Regions from separate parts of the Streptomyces sp. a15 genome, predicted to be linked through region 2. Evidence: predicted binding sites of a transcription regulator. Region 2 holds the regulator's gene; the other holds the start of a gene.
The links. The regulator HrcA, encoded in region 2, represses chaperone genes, less so after heat shock. The targets are predictions, from matches to a motif close to TTNGCACTCNGNNNNNCNGAGTGCNAA.
Positions count from the first base shown of each region.

Region 1 (9,557 bases), on a different contig from region 2:
ACCTGCTCCCAGTACGACGAGCGCACGCGCGGGGCCAGCAGGATGCGGTTGTGGTCGCCTGTGACGGCCACCTCGATGTCACCGCCCGCGGCCACCGACCGCTGCTTCCCCCACCAGCGCATGGCGTCATGATGCCAAACGGACAGGAGGCGCCGGGGCGTCACGGTGGGAGAATGGTGCTGTTCGGCCGGGCCCAGGGGGGTCTGGAGGTGGTGTCATGACCTTTGTACAGCTCATCGACTGCAGGACCAGTCGGTTCGACGAGATGAACCGGCTGATGGACAGGTGGGTCGAGCAGACCCGGGGGAAACGGACCGCGACGCACGCGGTGGTCGGGAAGGATCTGTCGGACGCGTCGCACTTCGTCGAGATCGTGGAGTTTCCGTCGTACGAGGAGGCGATGCGGAACTCCAATCTGCCCGAGACCGAGCGGATCTTCCGGGAGCTGGTCGCCCTGTGCGACGGGATGCCGACCTTCACCGATCTGGACGTGGTGCGGGACGAGCAGCTCAACCGTGGGGTGGCGCGGGAGTTCTTCGAGGAGGCAGGGCGGGGCGAGCCGGAGGCCATGTTCGAGCGGTTCACGGACGACTACGTGGATCATGATCCCGCCAATCCGCAGGACCTCGGCTTGCGCGGGGCGCGGGAGGAGTACGCCGGCTGGCGGCGGTCCTTCGACTTGTCGTTCCGGGTGGACGACCAGGTCGCCGAGGGCGACCGGGTGTGCACGCGGTGGACGTGGACCGGGCGGCATACGGGCGAGTTCCTGGGGATCGCGGCCACCGGGCAGGAGGTCACGATGACCGGGACGACCTGGCACCGGTTCCGGGACGGAAGCATCTGCGAGGGATGGTGGCAGTACGACCGGGCCGGGCTGCTGGAGCAGTTGGGGGCAGTCGCTCAGACCCCGTGACCCGCGCATCACGTCCCATGACCGGCGCATCACACCCCGTGACCCGCGAAGGGGAAAGCCCCCGCTCCCTCAGAGGGAGCGGGGGCTTCTTCGTGCGTGCCCTTGGTGCCTCAGTGGGAGTGGCCGTGGCCGTGGCCACCGGCGGCCGGCTCCTCTTCTTCCTTCTTCTCGACGACCAGGGTCTCGGTCGTGAGGAGGAGGGAGGCGATGGAGGCGGCGTTCTCCAGGGCGGAGCGGGTGACCTTGACCGGGTCGATGACGCCGGCCTTGACCAGGTCGCCGTACTCGCCGGTCGCGGCGTTGAAGCCCTGGCCCTTGTCGAGCTCGGCGACCTTGGCGGTGATGACGTAGCCCTCGAGGCCCGCGTTCTCCGCGATCCAGCGCAGCGGCTCGACGACCGCGCGGCGGACGACGGCGACACCGGTGGCCTCGTCGCCGGTCTTGCCGAGGCCGCCCTCCAGCACCTTGGCGGCGTGGACCAGCGCGGAGCCACCACCGGAGACGATGCCCTCCTCGACCGCGGCGCGGGTCGCGGAGATGGCGTCCTCCAGGCGGTGCTTCTTCTCCTTCAGCTCCACCTCGGTGGCGGCGCCGACCTTGATCACGCACACGCCGCCGGCCAGCTTCGCGAGGCGCTCCTGGAGCTTCTCGCGGTCCCAGTCGGAGTCGGTGTTCTCGATCTCGGCCTTGATCTGGTTGACGCGGCCCGTGACGTCCGCCGAGTCGCCGGCGCCGTCGACGACGGTCGTGTCGTCCTTGGTGACCGTGACGCGGCGGGCGGAGCCGAGCACGTCCAGGCCGACCTGGTCGAGCTTGAGGCCGACCTCCTCGGAGATGACCGTGGCGCCGGTGAGGACCGCCAGGTCCTGCAGCATCGCCTTGCGGCGGTCACCGAAGCCGGGGGCCTTGACCGCGACCGCGTTGAAGGTGCCGCGGATCTTGTTCACGACCAGGGTCGACAGGGCCTCGCCCTCGACGTCCTCGGCGATGATCAGCAGCGGCTTGGAGGCACCCGCCTGGATGACCTTCTCGAGCAGCGGCAGCAGATCCTGGATCGAGGAGATCTTGCCCTGGTTGATGAGGATGTACGGGTCGTCGAGGACGGCCTCCATACGCTCCTGGTCGGACACCATGTACGGAGACAGGTAGCCCTTGTCGAAGGCCATGCCCTCGGTGAAGTCCAGCTCCAGACCGAAGGTGTTGGACTCCTCGACGGTGATGACACCGTCCTTGCCGACCTTGTCCATCGCCTCGGCGATGAGCTCGCCGACCTGGCTGTCCTGGGCGGACAGACCGGCGACGGCGGCGATGTCGGACTTCTCGTCGATGGGGCGGGCGGTCGCGAGGAGTTCCTCGGAGATCGCCTTGACCGCGGCGTCGATGCCCTTCTTCAGGGCGGCCGGGGAGGCACCCGCGGCGACGTTCCGCAGGCCCTCGCGGACGAGCGCCTGGGCCAGCACGGTGGCGGTGGTCGTACCGTCACCCGCTACGTCGTTGGTCTTGGTCGCCACCTCCTTCACCAGCTGGACGCCGAGGTTCTCGTACGGGTCGTCGACCTCGACCTCGCGGGCGATGGTGACGCCGTCGTTGGTGATGGTGGGGGCGCCGAACTTCTTGTCGATGACGACGTTGCGGCCCTTGGGGCCGATCGTCACCTTGACCGTGTCGGCGAGCTTGTTGACGCCGCGCTCGAGGGCGCGACGGGCGTCCTCGTCGAACTTCAGGATCTTCGCCATGGGAGCGTGAGCCCTCTCGGAAATCTAGGTGAAATTAGCCGCGCCCCCGGCGCCCGGCTCATGAGTGATCGCGGGGGGCCAGGGGCGCAGCTCAAGCAATGTGCTTCGCGGTGAAGCGAAGCGAGGTGAATTACTTCTCGATGATCGCGAGAACGTCGCGAGCCGAGAGGACGAGGTATTCCTCGCCGTTGTACTTCACTTCGGTGCCGCCGTACTTGCTGTACAGCACGATGTCGCCGGTCTTGACGTCGAGCGGAAGACGCTCGCCGTTCTCGAAGCGGCCCGGGCCCACGGCCAGGACGACGCCCTCCTGGGGCTTCTCCTTGGCAGTGTCCGGGATGACCAGGCCAGAGGCGGTGGTCTGCTCGGCGTCGAGCGGCTGGACCACAATGCGGTCCTCGAGCGGCTTGATGGCAACCTTGGAGCTGGTGGTCGTCACGATCCGACCTCCCCCTTCGGAGATCTCACGGGGTTAACTGTCTGAGGTGGCGACCAGGTCGATCCGTCGTCGCGGGTGCCGGACCTGCCCGTCGCGTAGTTGGCACTCTCCAGGGGGGAGTGCCAGACCCGAGACTATGACTGTGATTAGCACTCGGTCAAGCGGAGTGCCAATGCGGTGCGGCGCGGCGGTGAGGTTTTCAGCTGGCGTTCACGCACGGAGGCCGACCTAGAGGTAGTCCTCCAGCCTCCCCACCGTCAGCCCCCTGCCCTGGATCTCCCGCAGCAGCCGTGTCGTCCGTTCGGCGAGCGTGGCGCCGGTCGGCTCGCGCGAGGGCACCGAGACGATGTCGCCGGGGCGCAGGCGGCTCTCGCCCTCGGTGAAGGTCAGGTCGCCGTTCTCCGCCGAGGCCCGCCACAGGACGACCGCCGAGAGGCCGCAGTCGGCGGCGGCGCGCAGGGTCGTGGTGTCGTACGTGCCGTAGGGCGGGCGGAAGAGGCGGGGGCGGATACCGAAGCGGGAGCGGAGTTTGTCCTGCTGGCCGCAGATCTCGGCGCGCTGGCCGGCATACGGCAGTCCGCGCAGGGCGGGATGGTCGAGCGTGTGGTTCTGGATGCTCGCGCCGACCGACTGGAGGCGCGCGAAGTGGCCGTATCCCGGGCCGACGACGCTGTCCGTGAGGAACATGCTGACCGGAAGCCGCAGTTCACGCACCATGTCGACGAACCGAGGGTCCTTCTCGGCGCCGTCGTCGTAGGTGAGGAAGACGACCCGGTCGCGGGTTCGGACGTGGTGGACGACAGGCGGCAGGCCCGGGCGCGCGGCGGGGGGCCTGGCGGCCGGTTTCGGGGCCGGGGCCAGTGGGGCCGCGAGCCCCCAGCGGCGGTACGGCCGCTCACCCGCGCCTTCCGGACCATACGAGCTCGCGCCGTCCGGACCGTAGGAGTTCGCGCCCTCCGGGCCGTAGGAGCCCCTGCCTTCCGGACCGTACGAACCCGTGTCCTCCGGACCGTAGGAGCCCACGCCTTCGGGAGCGTAGGAGTTCGCGCCCTCCGGAGCGTACGACCCCGCCCCGCTCGGTCCGTACGACCCCGCCCCGCTCGGTCCGTACGTCCCCACGCCCTCGGTCGCCTTCCCGCCCGGCCGTTCGGCGGGATCGACGGACTGGGCCGTGCAGCCGGCGAGGAGGGCCGCCGTGAGGGCTCCGGACGCCAGTGCCCGCCACCTCACAGGTAGTCCTCCAGGCGGGCCACGGCGTACCCCTCCCGCGTGACCTTGTTCAGGAAGCGGCGGATCATGTCGGGCATCGTGCCCTTCCAGTCCTGTCGGCCCCGGAAGTGGCTGAGGACGATGTCGCCGGGGCGGATCTTCCGGTCCCACTCGCGGTACTCCCAGCGGTCGACGAAGACCTCCTCGTTCCACAGGGGCGCGTACTTGATGCCGCAGGACTTGGCGGCGCGCAGGGTGGCCTCGTTGTAGCTGCCGAAGGGCGGGCGGAAGAGGGTGGGGCGCTTGCCGTAGCGCTTCTCGATCACCTTCTGCATGCCGCAGATCTCGCGCTTCTGGCGGGCGTACGACAGCCCGGGCAGGTAGGGGTGACGGAGGGTGTGGTTGTTGAGGACGACCCCGCCGGCCTGCATCTTCTTGAAGTAGCCGTAGTCCCCCTTGACCAGGTAGTCGCTGAGGAAGGCGGTGTACGGGATCTTCAGCTCGCTCATCATCCGCAGGAACGCCGGGTCCTTCTCGGCCCCGTCGTCGATGGTGAGGAACACGATCTTGTGCTTGGTGGGGACGGTGGTGAAGACCGGCGGGAGGCTGTCGTAGCCGTGGCCGTCCACCTCGAAGCCCTTGCGGGTGGTGATCGTCGGCTTGGCGGCAGGGGGGCGCGGGGGTGTGAGCGGGACCTTCTTCAGGCCCCAGCGTTTCGCCGCCGCCACTCTGGCCTGGTGCGCGGCGCGCAGCTCGGCCGCGTGCCCCTCCTTCGCGCCTTGCTGGCCGGCGGCGGGCCCGACGTCGGAGCCGTCACCGCCCTGCGCACAGCCGGAGACGAGGGCAGTCACGGCGAGCACGGCGATGCCGCCCCTCAGCGTCACGCATGACCGACTTTTGTCATTTTGTCCTACTGTTCGCATGGTGCGGGATCCTCGCAGGACGCCCCCGCGAACCCGGGGCGACACCTCCACCGCGGGCAGACCATCCACCGACTGGCCCACAATGAGCCGGTGAACGACCTCGCTCCCCTCCTCACCCCCGAGGGCCGCGCCCTCCTCGACGCGGTGCGCGGCACCGCCCCCGCCGACGAACTCGCCGTCGCCACCCGGCTGCGCCGCGAGCACCCCGCCGACCTGGTGTCGGCGGCGCTCGGACAGGCGCGGCTGCGGCAGCGGGCGGAGGCGAAGTTCGGAGCCGAGGACGCCGGGCGGATGTTCTTCACGCCGAACGGGGTCGAGCAGTCGACCCGGGCGAGCGTGGCGACGTACCGGGCGGAGCGCTTCCGGGCGCTGGGGGTGCGGTCCGTGGCCGATCTGTGCTGCGGGATCGGCGGGGACGCGATCGCGCTCGCGCGGGCCGGAGTCAGGGTGCTCGCCGTCGACCGGGACCCGGCGACCGTGGCGGTGGCGCGGGCGAACGCCGACGTGCTCGGCCTCGCCGACCTCGTCGAGGTGCGGGAGGCGGACGTGACGGAGGTGGACACCGCCGGCTACGACGCCGTGTTCGTCGACCCGGCGAGGCGCGGCGGGCGCGGCCGGATCTTCGACCCCGAGGCGTACTCACCGCCGCTGTCCTGGGCGATCGGGACCGCCCTCAAAGCGCCGCACGCCGCCCTGAAGGTCGCCCCCGGCATCCCGCACGAGGCCGTGCCCGCCGACGCGGAGGCCGAGTGGATCTCGGACGGCGGGGACGTGAAGGAGGCGGTGCTGTGGTTCGGGACCGGTGCGGGCGTCGTACGGGCGACCCTGCTGCCGGGTCCGCGCACGCTCCTCGGCCGGGGCCTGCCGAACCCCCGGGTCCGGTCCGTCGGCCGGTACCTGTACGAGCCCGACGGCGCCGTCATCCGCGCCCATCTGGTCGCCGAGGTCGCCGAGGACCTCGACGGCGGGCTGGTCGACGAGACCATCGCGTACATCACGGCCGACGAGCTGCGGCCGACCCCGTACGCCTCCGCGTACGAGATCACCGATCGGCTCCCCTTCAACGTCAAGAAGTTGAAGGCCCTGCTGCGGGAGCGGGAGGTCGGCATCCTGACCGTGAAGAAGCGGGGGTCGGCGGTGGAGCCGGAGGAGCTGCGCCGCAAGGCCCTCCCCAAGCAGCACGGACGGAACTCGGCGACCGTGTTCCTGACGCGGGTGGCGGGGGCGCCGACCATGCTGCTCGGGCACCCCGCCTGATCAGGACGCCTCGGCCTCGGCCGCCCGCCTCAGCAGCAGCTCCCGTTCCCGCGTGTTGTGCGTCAGCTCCGCCGCCCGTACGAACTCGGCCCGCGCCTCCGCCGTACGGCCCAGCCGCAGCAGCAGATCGCCCCGCACGCTCTGGAGCAGGTGATAGTCGCGCAGCGCCGGTTCGGCGGCCAGGGCGTCGACGATCTCCAGCGCCGGGGCCGGACCGTCCGCCATCGACAGGGCGACCGCGCGGTTGAGTTCGACGACCGGGGAGGGGGCGCGGGCGGCGAGCAGGGTGTACAGGGTGGTGATGGTCCGCCAGTCGGTCTCCTCGTAGGAGTACGCCATCGCGTGGCAGGCGGCGATGGCGGCCTGGAGGGCGTACGGGCCCGGGGCGCCGGTGGAGGTGGCGTCGGCGCGGCCGAGGGCGGTGATGCCGCGGGCGATGAGCATGCGGTTCCAGCGGCGGCGGTTCTGGTCCTTGAGGAGGACGGGTTCGCCGGACGGGCCGGTGCGCGCCGCCGATCGGGAGGTCTGGAACTCCAACAGCGCGGTCAGGGCGTGGACTTCCGGTTCCTTCGGCATCAGGCCGGACAGGACGCGGGCCAGGCGCAGGGCGTCCTCGCACAGGCCCGGGCGCAGCCAGTCGTCGCCGGCGGTGGCGGCGTAACCCTCGTTGTGGATCAGGTAGATGACGTCGAGGACGGAGCCGAGGCGGGCCTCGCGGTCGGGGCCGTACGGCACCTCGAAGGCGATGTTCTTCGTGGCGAGGGTGCGCTTGGCGCGGACGATGCGTTGCGCGACCGTCGGTTCCGGGACCAGGAACGCGCGGGCGATCTCGGCCGTGGTCAGGCCGCCGATCAGGCGAAGGGTGAGGGCTGTGCGGGACTCGGCGGACAGGACCGGGTGGCAGGCGGTGAAGACCAGGCGGAGCAGGTCGTCGTCGATGTCCTCGGGGTCGGCGGGCTCCTCCGGCGGGGCCGCGTCCGACAGGTCCCGGCCGATCTCGGCGAGCTTGCGGGCGTAGTTCTCCCGGCGCCGGATCAGGTCGACGGCGCGGTGCCGGGCGGTGGCCATGAGCCAGGCGCCCGGGTTGTCGGGGACGCCGTCGCGCGGCCACTGTTCCAGGGCCGCGACCAGCGCGTCCTGGGCCAGTTCCTCGGCGATGCCGACGTCCCGGACGATACGGGCGACGCCGGCGATGATCCGGGGCGACTCGATACGGAAGACGGTTTCGACGGCTCCGCGCGGGTCTTCTACGGCTCCGCGCGGGTCGGCGGTGGGCTGTGGTGTCACAACCCACCATCAGACACCGCCCCTAGGGTTGTTGGCCAGCGTTGGCCAACTCACCATGATCCGGACAGGTGGTCCGGTGACCCTCCGAACGGTCTTGAGGGTCGGGGAACAGCGTGAGCTGGTCACCTCGGCGCAGTCGGGTCTTGCCGCCCGGGTTGGGCGTGCCCGCTGTCCTGGGTGGGCTCGCGGTCCCGCACGCCCTCGGTACGGATGCGGCCTGGCCGGTAGCTCTCCGCTCCACCATCCTCCGGTGGTGGGCGGTCACACCTGACCGACGCCGGATCCCGTGCCCGAGGGCGCGCCGTCCGATGGCCACACCGGCTGCGTGATGCCGGGTGACCGTGGTCTGAGAGGACTGGTCCTGCAGGGGCTTGGTCCAGTGCTGCCCGCCCCAGCGGCTGGTATACGCCGGATCCACCGCGACGACGACCAGGTCCCGGTGGTAGGCCATGCCGCGCAGCCGCTCCCGGAAGCGGGCGGTGGGAATGCCCGCCACCGTCTTGCGGAACCTCTTGCCGCGCCTGCCGCGGCCCATGGTCTCCCGGCCTGCCTGACGGGCTTCGGCGAAGCCCAGGTCCTCGATCGCGATCCCCGCGCACCCATGCTCGCGGGCGAGGGTGATCAGCCGGGTGATCGCGGCGCGCAGCCGTCCGTCCCGCGTGGCCGCGGAGGCTGTCAGGTCCAGCGGGATCGTGACCGGTTCGCCGACTGGGTTGCCGTGCGCGTCGAGTACACAGGCGGCCAGGTGGTCGGCGTTGAGGTCGACCCCGAGCAGCCGCGCACCGCGCGTCCTGACGTCGTCCGGGCTGGGCGGCACGGTCTTGGAGGCGGCCCAGGATGCGTCGAGGTACCAGCGGCCGCGGGCGGCCTCGTGGACGATGTCGTAGCGCACGGCCCGGTGGGCCGTGACGCGGTCCAGCCACTCGCCACGCCGGTGTGAGAACCGTACGGTGCAGCCCAGCCGGTAGCGGCCCCGGGATGCGTTGGCCAGGTGTCGCAGCGGCTCTGGCAGCACCAGGGTCACCGTGTCGTCGGTTGGGTCGACGGTGATGGTGTAGTTGCCGTGCGGGGCACCGGACTCACCGTCCGCGGTAAGGAACAGCCGCTCGGCCTGCCAGCGTTCACGCCACTCGGCCTCGGTCAGCTGCGCATCGGCGAGATGGTGTCGCACGCGTGCCAGGCGGCGCCCGCCGACCGTGATGGACGGCCGCCCGGCGGCGATCCGTTCCTCCACCACGGCAAGCCGAGCCTCAAGCGCCTGCAGCCGGCGTTGCTTCTGAGCCCGCTCGTTCTGGTCGGCGTAGCCACGCACACTGTTCTTGGGCCTCGTCCCGCAGGGTGCGGCCAGACGACGGCCGATGGCGCCGATGGCCCGGCGCAGCCCTGAGCGCTCGTCATAGAGGCAGCGCATTGACAGCTGGTACTGGTCCTCGCCGGCGCGGGTCATCGCCCCAGCCCAGCGGGACGAGGACACCGCAGTGAGCTGCTTCTTCCGCTCCGCCCGCCTCGTGTCCTTCGCCGCGATCTGGCCGACCCTGACCCGCTCGGCCAGATCGGCCCGCTGGTGGCGGCCCAGGTGCACGCCCACCAGACGCAGGACCTCCTCATCGGCCGGCCCCACGCGCAACCGGTCCCTGATCCGCGCGCCCGACGGCGCAGCCACGGTGAACGGAGCCGCCAGCACGCGCAGTTCCCGCTTCCTCCCGCGTTTGCGTGCCACCAGCCACTCCCCCTTTCCCCGCTCACACCGAACTCAGCTACCACCACCGATCATGCGTTCCTCGTGATCGCCC
Region 1 covers NZ_JBWLKM010000001.1:616,434-625,990, forward strand. Annotated here, with positions in the region: gene AC5P09_RS02795 (hypothetical protein) at 1-122, opposite strand, end outside; gene AC5P09_RS02800 (ester cyclase) at 218-913, shown strand; gene groL (chaperonin GroEL) at 1,024-2,649, opposite strand; gene groES (co-chaperone GroES) at 2,780-3,088, opposite strand; gene AC5P09_RS02815 (polysaccharide deacetylase family protein) at 3,317-4,318, opposite strand; gene AC5P09_RS02820 (polysaccharide deacetylase family protein) at 4,315-5,220, opposite strand; gene AC5P09_RS02825 (THUMP-like domain-containing protein) at 5,311-6,477, shown strand; gene AC5P09_RS02830 (RNA polymerase sigma factor) at 6,478-7,764, opposite strand; gene AC5P09_RS02835 (nuclease/transposase family protein) at 7,787-9,484, opposite strand.
Region 1: a site for HrcA is predicted at 3,235-3,261, ahead of groES (co-chaperone GroES). Genes of this name have one in related genera too.

Region 2 (9,557 bases):
TCCGCGACCCACGCGTGGTAGCGCAGCGGTTCCTCGTCCGCCGTCGGGACGACCACCGCGTGCCGTACCTCGCCCCCGCCGGACGGCGAGATCGTCAGCTCGACCGGCTTGCCCGCCGTACCGACGAGGAGCGGCCCGGGCCCGGTCACCGGGTCGACCGGCATCCCGGCCACCGCCACGATCGCGTCCCCGGCGCGGACCGCGACACCGGGGGCGGCGAGCGGGGAGCGGGCGTCCGGGTCGGAGGTCTCGGTCGGCAGGATGCGGTCGATGACCCAAGTGCCGTCCGCATGGCGGGAGATGTCCGCACCGAGCAGGCCCTGCCGGGGCCCGCCGCCGTGGCCGCCGCGCGGGACGACGTAGGCGTGCGAGGTGCCCAGCTCGCCCTGGACCTCCCACAGCAGGTCGACGAGGTCGTCGTGGGTGGCGACCCGGTCCAGCACCGGACGGTAGCGGTCGAGGACGCCGGGCCAGTCGACCCCGTTCATGTCCGGGCGCCAGAAGTGGTCCCGCATGACGCGGCCCGTCTCCTCGTACATCTGCCGCCACTCGGCCGCCGGGTCGACTCTCTGCCGTACGCGGGTGAGGTCGACGGTGATGTTCGTGTCGCTGTCGTCGTCGTTCGAGGCCCGCCGGTCGCTGGGGACGACCTTGAGCCGGCCGTCGGTCCACAGCAGGACCCGCTTGCCGTCGCCGCTGACGGCGAAGTGGTCGGCGTCGACGGCGAGGTGCTCGATGCGCTGCTGGGCGAGGTCGTAGCGCTCCAGCTCGGTGTGCGGGTCCGGGTCGTCCGGGGTGGCCCGGGAGGAGCCGAGGACCCCGCGCACCGGGTGCCGCAGCCACAGCACGCCGTCCTTCGCCGCGCGCAGGTTGGAGTAGCGGGCCGCCTCGACCGGGAAGGGCACGATCCGGTCGGCGAGGCCTTCGAGGTCGATGCGGGTGGCCGGGGTGCCCTCGCTGTCGGGCGTCTCGTCCTTGTCGGGGGCCTCGAAGGGGCGGCCGTGCCGCTGCGGGCCGAACGGCGAGGGCGTGGTCGCGGCCAGCGTGATCAGGTGCGGGCGGTCGCCGACCACGAAGGCCAGGTCGAAGACGTGCTCGTCGTAGACCGGGTCGAAGGAGCGGTTGGACAGGAAGGCGAGGTGCTTGCCGTCGAGGGTGAAGGCCGGGGCGTAGTCCCGGAACCGCAGCGGGGTCGCCTCGGTGACCGACAGGTCGGTGGTGTTGGCGAGCCGCAGCTGGCGCAGCGGGCCGGGACCGGGGTGCGACCACGCGAGCCAGGCCGAGTCGGGCGAGAAGACCAGCCCGGAGACGTCGCCCTCCTCGCTGCGGTCGACCTCGCGGACCTCGCCGGTCTCGCGTTCGACGAGCAGGACGCGTCCGTCGTGCGCGGCGACCGCGGCGCGGCTGCCGTCGGGTGCCATGGCCAGCCCGAGGACGCGGCCCAGCTGCCCGGCGGCGAGGCGACGCGGAGTGGCACCGGGCGCGTGGCCGGTGGCGGGCGCGAACTCCAGGGCGTCGTCGCCCTCGGCGTCCGTCACCCACACCACCCATTCCTCGCCCTCGGCGCGGAAGGTGCGCGGCAGCCGGGCCCGTACGCCGGGTTCGGCGGAGAGTGCGCGGGCCGGTCCGGCGCGGTGGGTGACCCAGTGCACGGCGCCGCGCACGGCGACCGCGCTGCCGCGCGCGGTGTGGTCGGGGGCGGCCGACCCGAACCAGCGAGTGGCGTTCACCGTGAACGGCTGCCGGTCGGTGTGCTGCCCGCCGAGCCGCACGTCGAGGCGGCGGGGCTCGGCGCCGTCGAGGTCGTCGAGGATCCACAGTTCACCGGCGCAGGAGTACACGACCCGGGTGCCGTCCCCGGCCGCGTGCCGGGCGTAGTAGCCGTCGAGTGGGGTGTGCCGCCGCAGGTCGGAGCCGTCGGCGAGGGAGGAGTACAGCGCGCCCGTGCCCTCGTGGTCGGACAGGAAGGCGATCCGGTCCCCCGTCCACACGGGGTACTCGATGTTCCCGTCCAGGTCTTCGTGCAGCCGTACGAACTCCCCGGCACCCTCCCCGTCGCGGACGTCCCTGTCGATCCACAGCTTGCCCGCCGTACCGCCGCGGTACCGCTTCCACCAGGCCGCCTCGCGTCCCATCGGCGCGGACAGCAGGACCGTGCCGGGACCTCCGTGGGCGACATCGCCGACGGGTCCGTACGGCAGGGTCGTGGCCGGGCCGCCGTCGAGCGGGATCGCGCGGGCCCAGCTGCGGCGGAGGCTGGCCTGGCCGTAGGTGCTGAGCGCGAGGACCTCGCCGTCCGCGGTCCAGCCGCGCACCTGGGTGCGGGAACTGCCCCAGTGGGTCAGGCGTTTGGACGGTCCGCCGTCGACCGGGGCGATGTGCACCTCGGGGGCGCCGTCGCGGGTGGAGGTCCAGGCGACGGTGGTGCCGTCGGGCGAGATACGGGGGTGGGTGACCGGCACGTTGTCGGCACTGACCCGCCAGGCCCGGCCGCCGTCGAGCGGGGCGAGCCACACGTCGTCCTCGGCGGTGAAGGCGACCAACTCGCCGTGCAGGTGGGGGAACCGGAAATACGCTGAGGTTGCGGCGGTCGCTGACTGTGTCACCCGATCACCCTATGCACGCCCGGCGACCGGGGACAGGGGTTTGAACCAGGTTTGGATCACGCGCCCGACCGCCTCGACCGCGGCTCACTTGCCGTCCGGCCAGCACTGCGGCGCCTTCTGGCAGTAGACGGTCTTGGTGACGGTCACCGTGACCGTCGGCCCCGGCTGGTCCGGGTTGTTGACGGGCGGGGTGGTCCGCGCGTTGCAGTTCCCCAGCCCCTCCACGTGGAACCACTCCTTGCCGTCGATCTTCGCGGTGAGGTCCCCGCGTACACACGCGCCGCTGACCGCGCGGGTGACCTTGCCGGTGACGGTGATGTCCTTGCCGTCGTCGGTCTCGCCCTCGCAGTCGACCTCGGCGACGGCGTTCTCGGTGGCCGTGGGCGTCGAGCCGCTGTCGCCGTACGAAGCCGTGCAGTTGAGCCAGCGCACATCCGCGTTCTGCCGCTCCAGCTCGTCCGTCACGGTCTGGTCGGTCGTGTACGCCACGGTCGCGGAGTTCAGTCCGCTCGGATCGCAGGCGACCGTCCCGCCCACGGCGAGCCCGCCCAGCACCACCGCAGCCGCCACCCGCCGCCCGCGCGACCGACGCCGAATCCTCCTCAACGCCCCCATGCGCGGCAGCCTGCCACCGCCCCGGCCGTCGCGGTAGAGCGCATATGGCCACCCCGCGCGCCCCACCTCTACCGTGGACGGATGCGCAAGCAACACAGCCCGCGAAGGCTCGTCGTGGACGAGCGGACCGTCTACCTGTGGACCGTCCGCCACTGGCACGGCGACGGCGAGCCCTGCCGCGAGACCCTCAGCCTGAACCGCGACGGCATCCGCACCCGGATCGTCTTCCGGTCCGGCGAGGGACGCGACGCAGGCGGCGGCTACCCCGGCCACTCGGGCGGCGTGAGCGACGCCCACGGCCACTACGCCAACCTGAACGAACCCGGCGTCGTACGCGCCCTGGTCGACGAGGCGTCGAGGCGCGGACTGCTGTCCGGCGGCGGCGAGTTGGACGGCTGGGACCTGCTGCCGGCCGTGGCCGTCAGCCGCGCAGCAGCAGCCACTCCTGAAGCTCCACCAGGTTGCCCTCCGGGTCCTTGAGGTGCGCGACCCGCATCCGGTCGGTCATCGCGGCCGGTCCGTAGAGGAGGGTCGCCCCGCGGGCGGTGACCTGCGCGCAGTAGGCGTCCAGGTCGTCGACGCGCAGCACCACCAGGGAGCGGTGGCCGGTGGCCCCGTCGCCCAGCTCGTCGCCGAGGACCGCGGACATCATGTCCCGGTCCTGGAGGGCGATTCCCGCGGAGCCGACGGCCGGGCTGAACTTCTCGTACGGCCCCTCGGCCGCCCCCGACTGGGGCTTCAGGCCGAGGACCTCCGCGTAGAAGCGGTAGCAGGCGGCGAAGTCGCCGACGAGCAGGCGTACCTGGGCGAGTTCCATGAACCGTTCTCCCGAGGGCAGGGGTCAGGACCAGCGGCCGGAGCGGCCGAGGAGCAGGGCGGTCGCGGCGGTCCCGGCGGTCGACGTGCGCAGCACGGTGGGTCCGAGCCGGTAGGCCTTCGCGCCCGCCTCCTCGAAGAGCGCCAACTCCTCGGGGGAGACGCCGCCTTCGGGGCCGACGACGAGCACGATCTCGCCCTCGGCGGGCAGTTCGGCGGTGGCCAGGGTCTCCGTGCCGCTCTCGTGCAGGACGGCGGCGAAGTCGGCTTTGGCGAGAAGTGCCGCAACCTGTTTGCTCGTCGCTGCGTCCGCGACCTCGGGGAAGCGGACCCGGCGGGACTGCTTGCCGGCCTCGCGGGCGGTGGCCCGCCACTTGCCGAGCGCCTTCAGACCGCGGTCGCCCTTCCACTGCGTGATGCAACGGGAGGCCGCCCAGGGCACGATCGCGTCGACGCCGGTCTCGGTCATCGTCTCGACGGCCAACTCACCCCGGTCACCCTTGGGAAGAGCCTGGACGACGGTGATACGGGGGGACGGGGGAGGTTCCTCGGACACGTCGGCCATGTGGACGATCAGCCGGTCCTTGCCCTCGGTGCCGACCACCTCGCACTCGGCCCGGCGCCCGGCACCGTCCGTGAGGACGACCCTCTCCCCGGGCCGCAGCCGCTTCACGGAGACGGCGTGGCGCCCTTCGGGGCCGTCGAGGACGTACCGCCCGGCGTCGTCGGTGTCGAAGTGCTCGACGACGAACACCGGCGCCGTCACAGCGCCCCGCCGCGCGACAACGCTGTCCCGGCGGCGCCGAGTTCGGCCGCCAGCACCTCCACCAGCTGCCCGGCGGGCAGTTCGCGGGCCATCCGGTACCCCTGCCCCGCCCACAGCGCCATGCCCTGCGCGTCGCCCGCCTTGGCGGCCGCCTTGCGCAGCGGCGAGGTCAGGTGGTGGATCTCCGGGTAGGCCGCGGGGGCGTACGGGCCGTGCTCGCGCAGGAAGCGGTTGACCAGTCCGCGGGCCGGGCGGCCGGAGAAGGCACGGGTCAACTCGGTACGCACGTAAAGGGGGTTGGTCAGTGCCTGCTTGTGCACGGCGCTCGCACCGGACTCGGGCGTGGCGAGGAACGCCGTGCCGAGCTGGGCCGCGCTCGCGCCGGCGGCGAGCACGGCGGCGATCTGGCTGCCGCGCATGATGCCGCCGGCTGCGACGATCGGGATGGTCACGGTCTCGCGGACCTGCGCGATCAGCGAGAGGAGGCCTATGCCGGCGCCGTCGGTCTCCGGGATGTCACGGTGCGTGCCCTGGTGGCCGCCCGCCTCCACGCCCTGCGCGATCACCGCGTCGGCACCCGCCCGCTCCACGGCGAGGGCCTCCTCCGCGGTGGTCGCGGTGACCAGGGTGAAGGTGCCGGCCCGGCGCAGCGAGTCCAGGACGTCCGGGCTCGGCACACCGAAGTGGAACGACACCACCGGCACCGGGTTGTCGAGCAGCACCGCGAGCTTGGCCTCGTAGCCGTCGTCGCGGCCGCTCTCCGGGTCGCCGAGCTCCGTCTCGTACCAGGCGGCCTCGCCGGCCAGCTGGTGGGCGTACACGTCGACGGCGGCCGCAGTAGGGGGTGCGGCGACAGCCGCTCCGGTGGAGCCGGTGCTTGCACCGGGGTACTCCGGCTGCGGCATGAAGAGGTTCGCGCCGAAGGGGCGGGCCGTGAGGCTCCGCAGCTGCTTGATCTCCTGATACAGGCCGTCGGCCGTCTTGTACCCGGCGGCGAGGAACCCCAGCCCGCCGGCCTCGGACACGGCCGCGGCGAGCGTCGGCACGGAGACGCCGCCCGCCATGGGGGCCTGCACGATCGGATAAGGGAAGAGATCGGTCAGTGCGGAGGACATGACGGCATGTTGTCACGTCCTCCGAACAAGTCCGAATCGAACCTTCCGCCTGGCATAGGCCAACGGCACCGGCGAGAACTCGGCCCCGTCAGCGACCGTTGAACGCATCCTTCAACCGCGAGAACAATCCCTGCTGCCCCGGCTGGAACTGCCCCAGAGGCCGCTCCTCGCCCCGCAGCTTGGCCAGCTCGCGCAGCAGCCGCTCCTGCTCGGGGTCCAGCTTGTTCGGGGTCTGGACCTCGACGTGGACGATGAGGTCGCCGCGCCCGCCGCCGCGCAGGTGTGTGACGCCGCGGCCGTGCAGCGGGATCGACTGGCCGGACTGGGTGCCCGGGCGGATGTCGACCTCCTCCAGGCCGTCGAGGGTCTCCAGCGGGACCTTGGTGCCCAGGGACGCCGCGGTCATCGGCAGCGTGACCGTGCAGTGCAGATCGTCGCCGCGCCGCTGGAACTGCGAGTGCGGCAGCTCGTGGATCTCCACGTACAGGTCACCGGCGGGACCGCCACCGGGCCCGACCTCGCCCTCGCCGGCGAGCTGGATCCGGGTGCCGTTGTCGACACCGGCGGGGATCTTGACGGTGAGGGTCCGGCGGGACCGTACCCGCCCGTCGCCCGCGCACTCCGGGCACGGCGTCGGGACCACCGTGCCGAAGCCCTGGCACTGCGGGCAGGGGCGCGAGGTCATGACCTGGCCCAGGAAGGACCGCGTCACCTGCGACACCTCACCGCGGCCGCGGCACATGTCACACGTCTGCGCGGAGGTCCCCGGCGCCGCGCCCTCACCACTGCAGGTGGTGCAGACGATCGCCGTGTCGACCTGGATGTCCTTGGTGGTGCCGAAGGCCGCCTCGTCGAGCTCGACCTCCAGCCGGATCATCGCGTCCTGGCCGCGCCGGGTGCGCGAGCGCGGACCCCGCTGGGACGCCGTACCGAAGAAGGCGTCCATGATGTCCGAGAAGTTGCCGAAGCCGCCCGCACCGAAGCCGCCCGCGCCACCGGCGCCGCCGGCCTGCGAGAGCGGGTCGCCGCCGAGGTCGTAGACCTGCTTCTTCTGCGGGTCCGACAGCACCTCGTAGGCGGCGTTGATCTCCTTGAACCGCTCTTGGGTCTTCGGATCGGGGTTGACGTCCGGATGCAGCTCGCGTGCGAGCCGCCGGAAGGCCTTCTTGATCTCTTCCTGCGACGCGTCGCGGCGCACGCCGAGAACGGCGTAGTAGTCCGTGGCCACTTACGACTCCGCCAGGATCTGTCCGACGTACCGTGCCACTGCGCGTACCGCTCCCATCGTTCCCGGGTAATCCATGCGGGTCGGTCCGACCACGCCGAGCTTGGCGACTGCCTCGCCGCCCGAACCGTAGCCGACCGACACCACCGAAGTGGAGTTGAGTCCCTCGTAGGCGTTCTCGTGACCGATGCGTACGGTCATGCCCGAATCCCCCGCCTCGCCAAGGAGCTTGAGAAGCACGACCTGCTCCTCCAAGGCTTCCAGAACGGGCCGGATGGTGAGGGGAAAGTCATGTCCGAAGCGGGTGAGATTGGCGGTGCCGCCGATCATCAGCCGCTCCTCGTTCTCCTCGACGAGCGTCTCCAGCAGAGTGGAGAGCACCGTCGAGACGGTGCCGCGGTCCTCGGTGTCGAAGCCCTCTGGCAGGTCCTCCACCAGCTGCGGCACATCGGCGAAGCGGCGACCGGCGATCCGGCTGTTGAGCCGCGCCCGCAGATCGGCCAGCGACGCCTCACCGAACGGCGCCGGGCAGTCGACCATCCGCTGCTCGACCCGCCCCGTGTCCGTGATCAGGACGAGCATCACGCGCGCGGGGGCCAGCGACAGCAGCTCGACGTGCCGCACCGTCGACCGCGTGAGCGACGGGTACTGCACGACGGCGACCTGCCGCGTCAGCTGCGCGAGCAGCCGTACGGTCCGCGCCACGACGTCGTCGAGATCGACGGCGCCGTCGAGGAAGTTCTGGATCGCGCGCCGCTCGGGCCCGGTCATCGGCTTGACGCCGGCCAGCTTGTCGACGAACAGCCGATAGCCCTTGTCGGTCGGGATCCGCCCCGCGCTGGTGTGCGGCTGGGCGATGAACCCCTCGTCCTCCAGGGCCGCCATGTCGTTACGCACGGTCGCCGGGGAGACACCGAGGTTGTGCCGCTCGGTGAGCGCCTTGGAGCCGACCGGCTCCTCGGTGCCGACGTAGTCCTGGACGATGGCGCGCAGCACCTGAAGCCTGCGTTCACTCAGCATCGCGCACACCTCCAGAAAGTCGACCCCTCGGCGCCCCGCCTGGCACTCGTCACATCCGAGTGCCAACGCACCCCGGCCAGTGTACGGCTGTCGGGTACGCCCGGGGCAAGGCCGGGCCTGCGAGGTCGTGCCCGAGGAGGCTTCCCCGCTAGCGTCGCGGTATGACGGTGACTTGGGAAGAGCTGCGGTGGGAGCGGCTGGCCACCGGGGTCGGCCGGTGCCGGCTTCCGGTCTGGGACTGCACGGCGGGGCTGGTCGTCGGGGCGGGCGCGGCCCTGCTGATCGACGCCGGGTCGAGCCTGGCGGAGGGGGTGCGGCTGCGGGCGCAGGCGGAGGAGCTCGCCGGCCACCGTGTGACCCATCTCGCGCTCACCCACCCCCACTTCGACCACGTCTTCGGGGCGGCGGCGTTCACGGGGGCGAAGGTGTTCGGCGCGGTCGGCATCGACACGGTGTTCACCGCCCGGCACGGCCGCGAGGAGCTGCGCGCGGACGCGGTGGGCAACGGGCTCGACGCGCGCCTGGCCGACGAGGCGGTCGACGCCCTGGCCCTGCCCCGCCATCATGTCTCCGGCGAGTGGACCCTCGACCTGGGCGGCGACCGCCAGGTCCTGCTGGCGAACGTGGGCCCGGCCCACACGGCCCACGACCTCGTGGTGCTGGTCCCCGGCTCGCCGGAGGTGGTGTTCTGCGGCGACCTCGTCGAGGAGTCCGGCGAACCCCAGGCGGGCCCCGACGCCGTACCGTCCCACTGGCCGGCCGCCCTGGACCGGCTGCTGGACCTGGGCGGCGAGGACGCGCTGTACGTGCCCGGTCACGGAGCGGTGGTGGACGCGGCGTTCGTACGGGCGCAGCGGGACGCCCTGGCCGCCCGCTTCGGCGTGTCGCTGTGACCGCCGCCGAGCTCCTCCTATCGTCATCCGAATGCGCCAGTACACTCCGGACCTGACCCCGCCGTGGAAGAAGCCCAAGCCGGCCCCCGAGGTCCCGGCCGAGCCCGGCCTGGTGGTCGAGGAGCCGGGGACGGGCTTCTGCGGTGCGGTGATCCGCTGCGAGGCGGGCACGGTCACCCTGGAGGACCGCTTCGGCAAGCACCGCGTGTTCCCCCTGGAGCCGCGCGGCTTCCTCCTGGAGGGCCGGGTGGTGACCCTCGTACGCCCCACCGGCCAGGCTCCGGTACGCCCCAACCGCACCGCCTCCGGCTCGGTCGCCGTCCCCGGCGCCCGCGCGCGCGTGGCCCGCGCCGGGCGCATCTACGTCGAGGGCCGGCACGACGCCGAACTGGTCGAGAAGGTGTGGGGCGACGACCTGCGCATCGAGGGCGTGGTCGTGGAGTACCTGGAGGGCGTCGACGACCTCCCGTCCATCGTCGAGGACTTCGCGCCGGGGCCGGA
Region 2 covers NZ_JBWLKM010000056.1:503-10,059, reverse strand. Annotated here, with positions in the region: gene AC5P09_RS36710 (S41 family peptidase) at 1-2,606, opposite strand, end outside; gene AC5P09_RS36705 (hypothetical protein) at 2,691-3,221, opposite strand; gene AC5P09_RS36700 (hypothetical protein) at 3,303-3,701, shown strand; gene AC5P09_RS36695 (VOC family protein) at 3,643-4,038, opposite strand; gene AC5P09_RS36690 (16S rRNA (uracil(1498)-N(3))-methyltransferase) at 4,063-4,803, opposite strand; gene AC5P09_RS36685 (nitronate monooxygenase) at 4,800-5,918, opposite strand; gene dnaJ (molecular chaperone DnaJ) at 6,007-7,146, opposite strand; gene hrcA (heat-inducible transcriptional repressor HrcA) at 7,147-8,163, opposite strand; gene AC5P09_RS36670 (MBL fold metallo-hydrolase) at 8,325-9,056, shown strand; gene AC5P09_RS36665 (DUF3097 domain-containing protein) at 9,088-9,557, shown strand, end outside.